2 linked regions of the Massilia sp. METH4 genome follow. The protein of the gene in region 2 purifies or fractionates together with the protein of the main gene of each other region. This does not show direct contact. Links are inferred from orthologs where the notes say so. Each region holds a gene or a part of one and is shown on either strand. Other genes may lie near its edges. The genes, in order: V6Z91_RS01150 and V6Z91_RS11605.

Evidence for each region.
Region 1: the proteins of V6Z91_RS11605 (region 2) and V6Z91_RS01150 purify together in Escherichia coli (affinity purification with mass spectrometry, with the first as the bait; 2 studies listed by BioGRID). This does not show direct contact. The link is inferred for Massilia sp. METH4 from one-to-one orthologs.

The regions. Positions count from the first base shown.
Region 1 is NZ_CP146614.1:239,788-246,959, forward strand. The notes cover bases 1-2,904. They hold V6Z91_RS01150 (peptidylprolyl isomerase), read right to left. Parts: upstream 1,772-2,904; coding sequence 1,229-1,771; downstream 1-1,228. Other genes in these bases: mutS (DNA mismatch repair protein MutS), read left to right, coding at 1-166; V6Z91_RS01145 (hypothetical protein), read left to right, coding at 163-1,182; V6Z91_RS01155 (PEP-CTERM sorting domain-containing protein), read left to right, coding at 1,967-2,641; V6Z91_RS01160 (cupin domain-containing protein), read left to right, coding at 2,702-2,904. Also shown: more of V6Z91_RS01160, read left to right, coding at 2,905-3,835; V6Z91_RS01165 (hypothetical protein), read left to right, coding at 3,845-4,315; V6Z91_RS01170 (hypothetical protein), read left to right, coding at 4,641-4,931; V6Z91_RS01175 (NAD(P)-dependent oxidoreductase), read right to left, coding at 5,238-5,876; V6Z91_RS01180 (LysR family transcriptional regulator), read left to right, coding at 5,981-6,895; outer membrane protein assembly factor BamC, read right to left, coding at 7,069-7,172. UniProt on the Escherichia coli protein: Folding helper with both chaperone and peptidyl-prolyl cis-trans isomerase (PPIase) activities. Chaperone activity prevents aggregation of unfolded or partially folded proteins and promotes their correct folding.
Region 2 is NZ_CP146614.1:2,626,038-2,633,294, reverse strand. The notes cover bases 2,331-5,319. They hold V6Z91_RS11605 (DsbC family protein), read right to left. Parts: upstream 4,195-5,319; coding sequence 3,466-4,194; downstream 2,331-3,465. Other genes in these bases: V6Z91_RS11600 (FAD-dependent monooxygenase), read right to left, coding at 4,240-5,319; V6Z91_RS11610 ((2Fe-2S)-binding protein), read right to left, coding at 2,904-3,362; V6Z91_RS11615 (xanthine dehydrogenase family protein molybdopterin-binding subunit), read right to left, coding at 2,331-2,892. Also shown: V6Z91_RS11625 (M61 family metallopeptidase), read right to left, coding at 1-88; V6Z91_RS11620 (nucleotidyltransferase family protein), read right to left, coding at 85-660; more of V6Z91_RS11615, read right to left, coding at 664-2,330; more of V6Z91_RS11600, read right to left, coding at 5,320-5,454; 2,5-didehydrogluconate reductase DkgB, read right to left, coding at 5,513-6,322; V6Z91_RS11585 (methyl-accepting chemotaxis protein), read left to right, coding at 6,791-7,257. UniProt on the Escherichia coli protein: Acts as a disulfide isomerase, interacting with incorrectly folded proteins to correct non-native disulfide bonds.

The sequences.
Region 1 (7,172 bases), 2.4 Mb from region 2 along the record:
GCTGTCCACCGATCCTGACGACGAGCCGGCTGCCGCTCCGGCTCCGGCCGAAGATCCGAAACTGGCGGGACTGCTCGCGGCGCTGGACGAGCTGGACCCCGATGCCCTGTCGCCGCGCGAAGCGCTGGACCGGCTGTACCAGCTGAAGCGCCTCGTGCCGGCATGAAGCGGCGCGCCGGCCTCGCCTCCCTGCTGCTGGGTGCCGCCCTGCATGCCGCGGCGGCGCCGGCGGCGGCCGAACAGTCGTTCGACGTCGCCATCATCGGGCATACCTTCCCCGACGAGCTGGGCGACGCCGACCTGAAACGCACGATCGCGCGTGCCGACATGGAAAAGCCGGCCTTCGTGATCGCCGCCGGCATCAAGTCGGCCGACGAACCGTGCAGCGACAAGCTGTACCTGCAGCGCAAGGCCCTGCTGAACAAGTCCGACCAGCCGCTGGTACTGGTGCTGACGGGCGCCGACTGGACCGGCTGCCGCAATTCCGCGGGACGCTCGAACGCCATCGAGCGGCTGAACCGTATCCGCGAAATCTTCTACGACGGCCAGGAAGCGCTGGGTGCGCGCATGCTCGACCTGAACCGGCAATCGACGATCACGAAATTCCGCAGCTATGCGGAGAACGCCTACTGGGAGCGCGGCGGCGTGCTGTTCGCCACGATCAACCTCCCCGCCGCCAACAACCACTACCTGCTCGAGGCGGGCCGCAACAGCGAATACGAAGACCGGCTGGTGGCCAACCGCGCGTGGCTGCAGCGGCTGTTCAGCATGGCCAAGCGGCGCAAGCTGGAAGGCCTGGTGCTGTTCTCGGACGGCGACGTGCGCATCCATGCCGAGCCGGGCTTTTCACTGCTGGCCGGCTTCTCGACCAAGCACGATGGCTTCGCCGAGACGCGGCGGCTGGCACGCACGCTGGCAGAGAAATACGACGGCAAGGTGCTGCTCGTCGATGCGAACCGCGAACCGCCGGTCAAGGGGGACCCGGCGCCGGGCACGCTCACCTGGCGCGGCAACGTGGGCCATGTGACGCTGCTGGGCGAGTGGAATGTGCTGCACGTGGCGCCGGGGAGCGAACAATTGTTCACGCTGCGCCAGGAGCCTGCCGACCATGAAAACGGGCATGCCAAGCCAGGGAACGGCGCCAGGAAAGACAACGGGCAGCCGAAGCTGCCCGTCAAATAACGAGGTCCATGGCAGGGCAGCGCGCGCTGCCCTGTGCAGGGCCCGATCAGTGGATCGGGTGGGTGCGGAACTGGTCGCCCGCCTCGCCTTCGTCGTCCTCGTCGCCGTGGTGATGGCCGTGGGCGCCGTGCACGTGTTCGTGGGCGATCTCTTCCTCGGTGGCTTCGCGCACGTCCAGCACCTTCAGTTCGAAGCGCAGCGCCATGCCGGCCAGCGGGTGGTTACCGTCCAGCACGACCTTGTCTTCGGCGATGTCGGTCACGGTGAAGATCATCGCTTCCTCGTCGCTTTCGCCATCGGGCATGCCTTCGAACTGCATGCCCACTTCCAGCGGCTCCGGCAGGCGCGAGCGCGGCTCCACCTTCACCAGGTTCGGGTCGTAGTCGCCGAAGGCATCATCGGGTTCGATCTGGATGGTGTTTTCATAGCCGACTTCCTTGCCGTCCAGCTCTTCCTCGATCTTCGGCAGGGTGTTTTCATACCCGCCGTGCAGGTACACCATCGGCTGGCGGCCGTCCTCGATCAGGTTGTTCTGAGCGTCGGACAATTTATATTGCACGGTGACGACGGTGTTCTTCGCGATCTTCATGTGACTTCCTTTCTGGTCTGATGGCGCCGATTATACCCCCAGCCCGCAGCCGCCATCGCCATGCTGCCGCCAATGGTGGCGACAACGATGCCGGCCGGACCGGCCACATGGACAAACCGGGCTGGATAACCGACAATCGGTTAGCAAACTGTCTTTTCATAATGTCATCCATGCCGTATCAACCCGGGGAGTATCATGAAGAAATCAGCGCTAGCGTTTGCAGCATCGTTGCTCGTTGCCGGCACCGCCCAGGCGGCCATCGTGACCGTCGAGTATTCGGTCAATGTCAACTGGATCGCCGAGGAGTACCTCAACCCCTACTATTACGAGGAAGTGGACAACACCTACCTGCCGGGATTCCAGACGTATCTCGGCGATCCGGTCTACGGCAGCTTTACCTACGACGACGCCGCGCCCGTGCAACCGACCAGTAGCGGCTACGCGGCGCCGGTCATCTCGCACTCGCTCACCTTCTTCTTCAGCGGCACGCAGGTAACCCTCGACAACTCTTCGCTCGCCATGTCGCGCGACGCCGCCGGCGATGGACTGACCCTGTCCGGCGGCGGCTTCATCACGGCCACCGACGAACCATACTTCGTGGTGGACTTCGGCTTTGTGGCGCCACCGGGCACGCACGTCCCGAATACCCTGCCGACGGCATCGGACTGGCAATCCTATGCGACGGACGGCTCGCGGCCATTCCGGATGAGCATCCACGGCTTCAACCAGAGCTTCAATGTCTACCTGACGGGCGGTCCGATGTCGGTGCACGTGTCGGCCGTGCCCGAGCCGGCCACGTACGGCATGCTGGCAGGCGGGCTGGCGCTGGTCGCCATGGCCGCGCGCCGCGGCCGTTCGGCCCGCACGTGAACGCCCGCGCCGCCCGCAGTCCGGCGCGGGCGGCGCTGCCGGATGGCCTATAATCCGGCCATGAAAAAATCCGCTCCGCTCCGCCTTCTCGGCGACATTACGCCCGCGCAGTTCATGCGCGATTACTGGCACAAGAAACCCCTGCTGATCCGCCAGGCGATCCCCGGCTTCAAGCCCCTGCTGCCGTTCGACCAGCTGGCCGAGCTGGCCACCAAGGATTACGTGGAATCGCGCCTCGTCACGCTCACGGACGGCGAATGGAACATGCAGCACGGTCCGCTGCACGAGCTGCCGCCGCGCACCCAGCGCGAATGGACCATGCTGGTGCAGGGCGCGAACCTGCAGGACGACGGGGCCGATGCGCTGCTGCGCCAGTTCCGCTTCGTGCCCGACGCGCGGCTCGACGACCTGATGGTCAGCTTCGCCACCGACGGCGGCGGCGTGGGCCCGCACTTCGATTCCTACGATGTGTTCCTGCTGCAGGCCGAGGGGCAGCGCCGCTGGCGCATCGGCCCGCAGAAGGACCTGTCGCTGGTGGAAGGCCTGCCGCTGAAGATCCTCAGCAAGTTCAAGCCCACCGAGGAATTCGTGCTGGAACCGGGCGACATGCTGTACCTGCCGCCGCACTACGCGCACGACGGCGTGGCGATCGGCGATTGCCAGACGTATTCGATCGGCTTCCGCTCGCCTTCGTACCAGGAACTGGGCGAAGCCTTCCTGCAGTTCATGGCCGACTCGATCGACCTGCCCGGCCGCTATGCCGACCCGGACCTGGAACCGTCGGGCAAGCCGGCCGAGATCCCGAAGGACATGCTGGGCCGGCTGGCCGATGAACTGAACAAGATGCAGTTCACGGAAGACGACTTCGCCATCTTCCTGGGCGAGTACCTGTCCGAGCCGAAGCACAATGTGTTCTTCACCGGTCCGGAAAAACCGCTGCCCGCCGGCCGGTTTGCCCAGAGCGCCGCGAAGAAAGGCGTGAAGCTGTCGCGCAAGACGCAGATGCTGTACCGCGGCAAGCACGTGTTCATCAACGGCGAGTCGTTCGCCATCGGCCGCGCCGACAAGGCGGCCCTGGAAGCGCTGGCCAACAACCGCGCGCTCGAGGGCGGGGAAGTCGCCACCGCGTCGGAAGACGTGATGGAAGCGCTGTACGCCTGGTACACGGACGGCTGGCTCGAACTGAATAAATAGGGGATAACGATGGACAGGCAAACCTTCGACAGCCGCGCGGGCTTCCAGGCCGCGCTGGACGATTGCCTGTCCCGCTCGCGCCTGGCGCTGGCGATGTTCGATCCGGACTTCGGCTGGTGGGAGCTCGGCAGCGCCCGGAACGACGCATTGCTGCGTGCCTTCCTGCGCCACGGCGGGCGGCTGCGGCTGGTCGCACACAGCAATGCCCGCCTCGAGCGCGACGCGCCCCGCTTCCTGCGCGTCCTTCAGGACTACAGCCATCTGGTCGAGTGCCGGCTGACCAATCGCTCCATCGCCCACCTGACCGATTCCTTCTGCATCGGCGACGAGCGCCATCTCGTGCGCCGCTTCCACAGCGATCACTTCCGGGGCGAAGCAATTTTTCATGCCCCAATGTCAACCCAAAACGAGCTCGAGCGTTATGGAGCCATCTGGGCCGAAACGAGGCCTGGCCTGCAGGCCGGCATCACGGGTTTGTAAGCCGGGAGCTCGTGCCCGAAACGCCCTGCGCGCGCCGCGTTTCTACGTTGCCGTCGCAGGCTTTTCACGGGTTGCGACGGTTGAGATGATTTCGCATCAAGATACTTGGCCAAGTAGCAATATTGTGTGTATGAAAAAGTTGCGAAAGTGTCCGGTGTTGCTATTGCGACTCATTTAAAATCGCTATAATATTCTGTTAGGAAGTTTCCGTTGTCTGGGGCACCATATGGTCCGAATGACCACGAAACGCCCTAGTGAGCGATAATTACCGGTAATTATTCATCGCAACACTGTCATCAATTAGTGTATTAATTAAGGAAAACAAATGAAAAAATCCCTGCTGATCGCCTCCCTGCTGGCTGTTGCCCTGGCTGCTTGCTCGAAGAAAGAAGAAGCTCCTGCCGCTCCGGCTGCTGAAGCAACCGCACCGGCAGCTGACGCTGCTGCTCCGGCTGCCGCTCCGGCCGCTGACGCTGCTGCCGCTCCGGCTGCTGACGCTGCTGCTGCTCCGGCTGCTGACGCTGCCGCTGGCGCCGCTGCTGACGCTGCTGCTGCCGCTTCCGCTGCTGCTTCCGCCGCTTCCGAAGCTGCTTCGGCTGCTGCTGCTGCCAAGTAATATCGAGACCGCCGTCTCCGGACGGCGTCCCGCACAACCGCCCCTCGTGGGCGGTTTTGTTTTTTGTGGGCCACGTATGCCGATCCGGCAGTCTGGCGCCAAGTGCAGAAACCAGGGTGCGACCCGCCGGGCCCGACCCAGCCCCTCGCCTCTGGGGTACCGAAAACCGGTGACAGGCTCCGACTCCCAAGAAATGTTTCCCGAGAATCGGAGCCTGTCACCGGTGATGACCTGCATGTCGTTACCGCTTGGCCAGCGCAGAGCATGCCCTGCAGCACCCCGGCCAAGCCACCGGTTTTGCCGCGATCAGTAGGCGACCGTGAACCGCGTCCGCGAGTGCGCAGGCCGTTCCAGCTCATCGATCATCGCCACCGCGTAGTCTTCCAGCGAGATGCGGCTGTTCCCTGAAGCGTCCGCCAGCAGGCTGTCCGTCCCGAGGCGGAAGATGCCGGTACGCGTGCCCGGCTCGAGATGTGCCGCCGGGCTCAGCATGGTCCAATCCAGTTCACGCTCCGCGCGCAGCAAGGCCAGCGCGTCGCGCGCCCCTTCGGCAGTGCCTTTCCACTGGGCGGGGAACTCCGGCGTATCCACGAGTTGCACGCCTGGCGCCACCTCCAGGCTGCCGGCGCCGCCGACCACCAGCAGGCGCGGCACGCCGGCCGCCTTCGTGGCCGCGACGATGGATTGCATGCCCCGCACGTAGTACGCGCGCACATCCTGCTGGGCATGGCCGCTGAAGGCGCTGATCACGGCGTCGACGCCGGCCAGCTGCGCCGCCAGCCCATCGCGATCCTGCACGTCCACGCGCGCCGCTTGCACGCCGGGTTGCGCCGGCACCTTCTCCGGTCGCGAGACCAAAGCCTTCACATCGTGGCCGCGGCTGGCGGCCTCGGCCAGCAGTTTTGCGCCGACGTAACCGGTGGCGCCAATCAATGCGATCTTCATTTGATTCCTTTAAGAACGTTGTGGTGCCGTCATGATGCGCTCTGCCATTGCTCCGATAAATGGTCGCGTCCATAATTCATTCATCAGGATTTCTTAATAATGCAATGGCGCTGCCCGGACATATCGACCTCAACGACCTCGTCGTCTTCACCGCCGTGGCCGATGCCGGCGGCTTCTCGAAGGCCGCCCAGCGGCTCGGTGTGGCACCCGCCAAGGTGAGCCTGGAGGTGGCCCGGCTGGAAGCCCGGTTGGGCACCGCCCTGTTCGTGCGCACCACGCGCAGGGTGGTACTCACCGAAGCGGGCCGGGCGCTGCACGATGATTGCGCGCCCCTGCTGCGGCAGTTGCATGCGGCGGTCGAGGATGTTCATGCGACCTCGACGGTCCTCTCCGGCAGCCTGCGCATCACCGCTCCCACGGATTTCGGCGCGCATTTCGTGGCACCCGCGCTGGCGCGCTTTGCCGCGCTGCACCCGGCCCTGGCGATCGAATTGCAGACGGGCGACCGCATCGCCGACCTGGTGGGAGAAGGCATCGACATCGCCATCCGGATGGGCTGGCTGCGCGACTCATCGCAGCGTGCCGTCAAGCTGGGCGACTTCGGCCAGTACGCCGTGGCATCGCCCGGCTATGTGGCGCGGGCAGGCTTGCCGCGCGCGCCCGATGAACTGGCCGAACTGGACTGGATCGCGCTGACACGCCTGCCCGCGCCGCTGAAATGGACCTTCACGGAAGCCGGCGGGGCCAGCCGCACCGTGCAGATGCGGGCCCGCATCCGCACCGATTCCACTGGCGCGCTGCGCGCGCTGGTGCTGGACGGCGCGGGCGTGTCGATCCTCGACGAATACAGCGTGCGGCGCGATCTCGCCAGCGGTGCGCTGGTGCGCCTGCTGCCCGAGTGGACGCTGCCGTCCGGCGGCACCTTCGCCGTCTTTCCGCCGGGCCGGCATGTGTCGCGCAAGGTGCGTGCCTTCGTCGCGTTCTACCAGGAGTGGCTGGGCAAAGACGGGGCAGGATGACACAAAAGGGGCGTCGCGGCCTGATGCCGTTCAGTCGGCGCCCGGCCCGGCAGGCACGCGATGCATGCCCGATCCCGCGGCGAGAAGCCGGGGTCCGGCCCCAGGTGGCGCACCCGGGTCGGTTTGCACGAAAAAAAACCGGCCTGGAGGCCGGTTTTTCGTTGCGACTACGATTACTTCAGCTCGTCCTGCAACAAGGTCAGGATCTTCTCTGCCGTCGGCGAGGCATCCGGCTCGCCCTTGTTGTTCTGCACGGTGACCTGGCTGGTGTTGCCGG
Region 2 (7,257 bases):
GCACGATAGTGTAGGCCACAGCGGAGGCCACGGCGGGGGCCGCGGCGCGTGGGGGCTTGGTCTTCTTGGTCGACGTTTTGTTTTTCATTGCAGGTCGGGCGGCGTATCGATGTCGAGCAGGATGCCCGGGTCATCCACCGCCACTTCATTGACGATATTATCCCTTACGATGCCGCGCGCGCCGCGGTCTCCACTTAGCGCGAGCAGCTGCGGCAGGTGCCGGCGACCGAATGCCACCGGGTTGCCACGCTCGTTTTCATAAACCGGGACCGCGATATCGGCCCCCTCTTCCACGGCGCGCACCAGCGCGGCGATCGTGGTCGGCCGCACATGGGGCATGTCGCCCAGCGCCACGATCCAGCCCTGCGCTTCGGCCGCATGGCGCAGCGCATGGACGAGCGAGGCGGCCATGCCGCAGTCAGCCTCCGCGCAGACGGCGACTTCGCAGCCCAGTGCGGCCAGCCGCGCGGCGACGCCTTCCTCGCCCGGCCGCACAACCGCCACCACCCGCGGCACGGCGGCCAGCAGGTGCCGCGCACTGTGCACCACGACCGCCTCGCCATCGATCGGCTGGAGCAGCTTGTTGCGCTGCCCCAGCGGGTCGAAACGCCGGCCGCGGCCGGCAGCGAGAAGGATCCCGGTGATACGGGCGCGCTCCACCGCTTACGCCAGCTGCGGCGCGGCGGCCGAAGCGAGGTCGAACGGCAGCTTGCGCAGCCGCTTGCCCGTCAGCCGGAACACGGCGTTGGCGAACGCCGGCGCCAGCGGTGGCAGGCCCGGTTCGCCCATGCCGGTCGGCGGCTCGGTCGACGGCACGATGTGCACCTCGACCTGCGGCATATCCGGCATGCGCGCCACGGTGTAGTCGCTCAACTGGCCCTGTTCCACCATACCATTCTTCAAAGTGATGGCGGCGCCCGGCAGCGTGGTGCCAACGGCCATCAGCACGGCACCCTGGACCTGGGCTTCGATGGTGAGAGGGTTGACGGGCTGGTTGCAGTGCACGGCGGCCGTGACCCTGTGCAGCTTCGGCGTGCCATTCTCCACGGAAGCCGTGACGACATAGGCCACCACGGTGCCGAACGACTCATGCACGGCCACGCCGTAGGCCTGCCCTTCCGGCAGCTTGACCGTGTTATAGCCGGACTTGCCGACGGCGAGATCCAGCGCCAGGTGATGGCGCTTGTGCTTCGCCGGGATCAGCTTCTTGCGGTAAGCCACCGGATCGACGCCGGCCGCCGTCGCCGCCTCGTCGATCAGCGTCTCCATCACGAACGCCGTGTGCGTGGACCCGACCGAGCGCCACCACAGCACCGGCACATTGGCCTGCGCATTGTGCACGGAAAGATTCATCGGCACCTTGTACGGTTCGCCCATGCCCTCGACCATCGTGGCATCGACGCCATTCTTGACCATCATCGCCTCGAACGGCGAGCCGGTAACGATCGACTGGCCCACGATCACGTGATCCCAGCCCACGATATTGCCGTTGGCATCGAGGCCCAGTTCCGCGCGGTGCACGTGTGACGGCCGGTAGTAGCCGCCCTTGATATCGTCTTCGCGACTCCAGATCACCTTCACCGGGCCGGATTTGCCGGCCTTCGCATACGCCTTGGCCACATTGACCGCCTCGACGATGTAGTCCGACTTCGGCGTGGCGCGGCGGCCGAAGCCGCCGCCGGCCATCATCGTGTGCAGCGTGACCTGCTCCGGCTTGAGCCCCGCCGCCTTCGCGGCCGCGGCCTGGTCCATCGTCTGGAACTGGCTGCCGGCCCAGATCGTGCAGCCGTTGCTCTTCAGGTCGACCACGCAGTTCAGCGGTTCCATCGGGGCATGCGCCAGGTAGGGGAATTCGTATACGGCCGAGATCTTCTTCGGCGCCGTGGCCAGCTTCGAGGTGTCGCCCTGCTTCGCCACCGTGCCCGGCTTTGCCGCCAGCGCGCGGAAGGCGCTGAACTGCTCTTCCGTGCCGACCTTTTCCACGCCGCCGGTATCCCAGTCGATCGCCAGCGCATCGCGGCCCTGCTTGGCCTGCCAGTAGCCGTCGGCGATCACGGCCACGCCGGTACCGCCGCGGTCCACGTCCACCGGCAGCACGGCAACCACGCCCTTGATCTTCTTCGCATTGGCGGCTTCGAAGTGCTTCACCTTCGCGCCGAACACGGGCGGGCGCGCCACCACGGCCACCTTCGTGCCGGCCGGCTTGAAGTCCATGCCGAACTGCTGGCTGCCGTTCGACTTGGCGCGGGCATCCAGGCGCGGCATCGGCTTGCCGATGTAGCGGAATTTGTCGGCATTCTTCAACACCACGTGCTCGGGTACCGGCTGCTTCATCGCCGCCTCGGCCATCTGGCCATACGTCGCCTTCTTGCCGCCCGGCGCGGTCAAGACGCCCTTCGACGCCTTCACCTTGTTCGCCGGCACCTGCCACTGCTCGGCCGCGGCGGCGACCAGCATGGCGCGCGCCTTGGCGCCGATCTCGCGGTACTGCACCCAGGAGTGGGCCACCGAACCGGAACCGCCCGTGATCTGGATGCCGAACGCCGGGTCCTTGTAGGCCTCGCCGGCCGGCGCCAGCGCGCCGCGGATCTGCGACCAGTCGGCATCGAGTTCTTCGGCGATCAGCATCGGCAGCGCCGTGTGCACGCCCTGGCCGAATTCCAGGCGGTTCACCTGCACGGTGACCGTGTTGTCGGGCGCGATGCGCAGGAAAGCGTTGGGCTGCTGCGAAGGTTTCGGTTCGGCGGCGCGCGCCATGCGCCCGCCGCCCGTGATCGTGAAACTCAGCACCAGGCCGGCGCCGGCCGCCTTCATGAAGCCGCGGCGGGAGATACCTGTGTCTTCGGCGGCCGCTGCCGCCATGTCACCACCATCGAGCCATTCTTTGCGCATGGTTTTCTCCTTCAGGCCAGCGTCTTCGCCGCATCCTTGATGGCGAGGCGAATGCGTTGATAGGTGCCGCAGCGGCAGATATTGCCGGCCATTGCGCCATCGATGTCGGCGTCGCTCGGCTTCCTGTTCGTCTTCAGCAGCGCGGTCGCGCTCATCACCTGCCCGCTCTGGCAGTAGCCGCACTGCGGCACATCGTGCTTCACCCAGGCATCCTGCACGGCCTTGCCCACCTTGTCGTGCTCCATTGCCTCGATGGTGGTGATTTTCTGGCCCACGGCCGCCGAGATCGGCGTCACGCACGAGCGGATCGCCTGCCCGCCCAGGTGCACGGTGCAGGCGCCGCACAGCGCGGCGCCACAGCCGAATTTCGTGCCTGTCATGTTCAGGTTGTCGCGCAACGCCCACAGGATCGGCGTCGACGGATCGGCGTCGACCTGCGTGTCGCGCCCGTTGATGTTCAGGGTGACCATGGTTTTGCTCCTAGTTTGGCGGCTTGTAATGTAAAACGAACTACGAAACGAAAACGGCGCGCCTCGAGGCGCGCCGCGTCAATGCGGGTGCTGCAATATTACTTCACTTGATCGCGGCGAATTTCTCTTCCAATGCCGCGGCATCGATCGCGCCCGGAATGCGGCTGCCGTCGGCGAAGAAGATGGCCGGCGTGCCTTGCAGGCCCAGCTTGTTCCCCAGCGCCAGCACCTGATCGTTCGGCGCCGTGCAACCGGCCGGCGCGGCCGCCGGCACCTTCCCGGCCAGCATCCAGTCGTCCCACGCGCGGTTGCGGTCGGCCGCGCACCAGACATTGCGCGACTTGACCGTGGAATCGGGCGACAGGATGTTGTACATGAAGGTGTAGACGGTCACGTTGTCCACCTTGGCCAGCGTATCGCGGCGGAACTTCTTGCAGTAGCCGCAGTTCGGGTCCTCGAAGATCGCGATCACGCGCTTGCCGTTGCCCTTCACCGTCTTCAGCGCCAGTTCCAGCGGCAGCTCGGAGAACTTGATGCGGCTGATGTCGTCGATGCGCGCCTGCGTGACGTCTTCCCTGGTCTTGAGGTTGAAGACATGGCCGGCGAACAGGTAGGTGCCCGTCTTGTCCGTGTAGCGGATTTCATTGCCGATGCGGATTTCGTACAGCCCGCCGTACGGCGTGGCGCGAATGGAATCGATCTTGACGTTGTCGCCCAGCTTGGGCTCGACGTTCTTGCGGATGGTGGCTTCGACGCCGTCGTCGTCGTCGGCGCCCGCGCACGACATCAGCAACGCCGATGCCAGCACGAGGCCGGTCTTCATGAACTTCATAGACTCTCCGGTGGGACAGGCGCGGCGGTTGCCGCGCCGCGGTGATCAGTGCCGGCCCAGCGCGTGCGACATCAGCGAACGCTTGACGAATGGCAATTTATCCAGCAAGTTTAGCCCGAAATTGCGCACCGCGCGAACCGGTTCGAGATTGGCGCCGAACAAACGCTGCAAGCCGTCGGTGGTGGCTTGCATCAGCAGCACTTCTTCCTTGCGCGAGCGCGCGTAGCGGGCGAGCACCCGTTCGTCACCGATCGAGCGGTGTTCCTCGCGCTCGGTGACAGCGCGCACCAGGTCGCGCACGTCGCCGAAGCCCAGGTTCATGCCGTGTCCGGCCAGTGGATGCACCACGTGGGCCGCGTCGCCGATCAGCGCCACGCGCTGCGCCACGAGCGAATGCGGGCGCACCAGCGACAACGGGAAAGCCTTCACTGCTTCCGGCAGCAGCGGCGTCAGTTTCCCCAACTTGTCAGCGGCGAACTCGGCCAGCCGGTCGGCCAGCGCCTGCGCGCCTTCGCTGCACAGCTGGTCGGCCAGCATGTCCGGCGCCGACCACACGAGCGACACGCGGTTGCCCGGCAGCGGCAGCAGCGCCACGATGCCGCGGTCGCACGTGAACCACTGGAATGCCGCGCCATGGTGCGGCAACTCCGTCTCGAAATTGCTGACGATGCCCTTCTGGCCGTAAGGCTTGTAGTCGAGGCCGATGTCGCACTGGCCGCGCACCCACGACTGGGCGCCATCGGCGCCCACGACCAGCGACGCCTTCACTGCATTGCCGTCCTCGAGCAGAATGGTGGCGCCATCCTCGTTGCACTTGAGGCCCACCGCGCGGCCCGTCACGAAGTGCACGTTCTGCGCGAAGCGCAGCGCGGCATCGAGGGCGCCATTCAGGTTGCTGTCCTCGACGATCCACGCCAGCGTGTCGGTACGGGCGCCGTAGGCATCGAAATTCAGGTGGCCGGGCTGCTCGCCATCGCCCTTGACGACCATCGCGTCGACGGGGGCGATGCGTTGCTGGTCCATCGCGCCCCAGACCTTCAGGTTCGACAGCAGCTCATGCGCCGTATGGTTCAGCGCATAGACCCGCACGTCCCAGCTCGGTTCGAGACCTTCCGGCTTTGGCGCGGCCGGCGGGGCCAGCAGCGTGACACCTTGCCCGGCCTGGGCGAAAGCGAGGGCGGCCGCCTTGGCGATCGCGCCGTTGCCGACGATGCAGATGGCGGTCTGCGCGTGGTGCTTGGAGGAGGATGGCGTGTTCATGCTGCCATTATAACTTTCTCACGCGGCAAGGGCGCGCGAAGCAACCGCTCGCCCGGACTCAGTCCCACTCCGGCGCGATGCCCTCCGGGTTGGCAATCCGGTCGTTCGCTTCGAGCGTGGCGATGGCAGCCATGTCCTCGTCCGACAGCGTGATGCGCGCGGCGCCCAGGTTCGACCCGAGGTTCGCCCGCTTCGTCGACGACGGGATCACGGCATAACCCTGCTGCAGCGACCAGGCCAGGGCGATTTGCGCCGGGTTGGCGCCATGCCGTTCGGCGATGCCGGCGATCACCGGGTCCGTCATCACCTTGCCGTAGGCAAGCGGCATGTAGGCGGTAAGGTGGATGCCGTGTTCGCGGGCGAATGCGACGACGGCGCGGTTTTGCAGGAACGGGTGGATCTCGACCTGGTTGGTGGCGATTTCGGCCGCGCCCACCGCGTCGATCGCCTGCCGCATGTGGCGGATCGTGAAGTTCGAGATGCCGATCATGCGTGCCAGGCCAGCGCGCTTCGCCTCCAGCAGCGCCTGCATGTATTCGGCGACCGGCACCGCATCCTGCGGCGACGGCCAGTGGACCAGCGCGAGGTCCACCCGTTCCAGCCGCAGCTTGTCCAGGCTCGCCTCAAGGCTGGGGATCAGCTTGCCCGCTTCCAGGTTCGACGTCCAGACCTTGGTCGTTACGAACAGTTCCGTGCGCGGTACGCCGCTCTGGGCAATGGCCGTGCCCACATCGGCTTCGTTGCCGTAGATCTGCGCGGTGTCGATGTGTCGATAGCCCAGCTCCAGCCCGGCGCGCACGGAATCGATGACCACCTGCCCTTGCAGGCGGAACGTGCCGAGGCCGATGGCGGGGATCTTGTCTTGCATGGTGTTCTCCTTCAGTTCGATAGGCACAATGATGCCGGCTTTCTTTGTTGAGAAAAACCAGTAGCCCGGCAATTGATCCTTGATCCTGGCGCAAGGGTGGGGGAGCGGCTTGAAGATTTCCCGCAAAGTCTATTGCAACCCTGCATTGACCTGCTATAATGCGGCCTCTTGGCCTGGTAGCTCAGTTGGTAGAGCAGAGGACTGAAAATCCTTGTGTCGGTGGTTCGATTCCGCCCCGGGCCACCAAGAACAAAGAAAACGCCACCCTCGGGTGGCGTTTTTGTTTTCGTGCCGCATTTCTCGCGCTCGCCCACAGCGCAACATCCCTTCGAGAATCTTCACCGCCCCTCGGAGAGGCAGGCTGGCTGTCGCCCCGCCACGACAATACGTGTTAACCACCTGACCGCCGGCCCGGTCGGGCCACTATAATGTTGCGCTGCACAAACGAACAGTTCCCAACGGCACGAAATGAAACTTCTATCGAACATGCGGATCGGGCGTCGCCTTGCGCTCGGCTTTGCCCTTGTCCTCTTCCTCACGATCCTTTCCACCATCATCGGCGTCGTCAAGCTGAACGCCGTCGCGGATGCCGCCGAGCAGATGCTCGACGAGCCGGTCAGGAAAGAACGGCTGATCACGGACTGGAGCAGCAATATCGCCGTCGCGGTCATCCGTACGTCCGCCATCATCCGGAGCAGCGACACCTCCCTCAACGAATTCTTCGCGAAGCACACGAAGGACACCAACGAGAAGGCCGCGGTCTATATGAAGCAGGCCGAGCAGATGCTGACCACCCCCGAGGAAAAACAGGCCTTTGCCAGGATGATGGAAGTGCGCAGCGGCTACGTCAACGGGCGCAACGAGACGATCCGCCTCAAGAATGAAGGAAAGCTGGACGAGGCAAGGGCAGTGTACGAACGGGTATATGTTCCCGC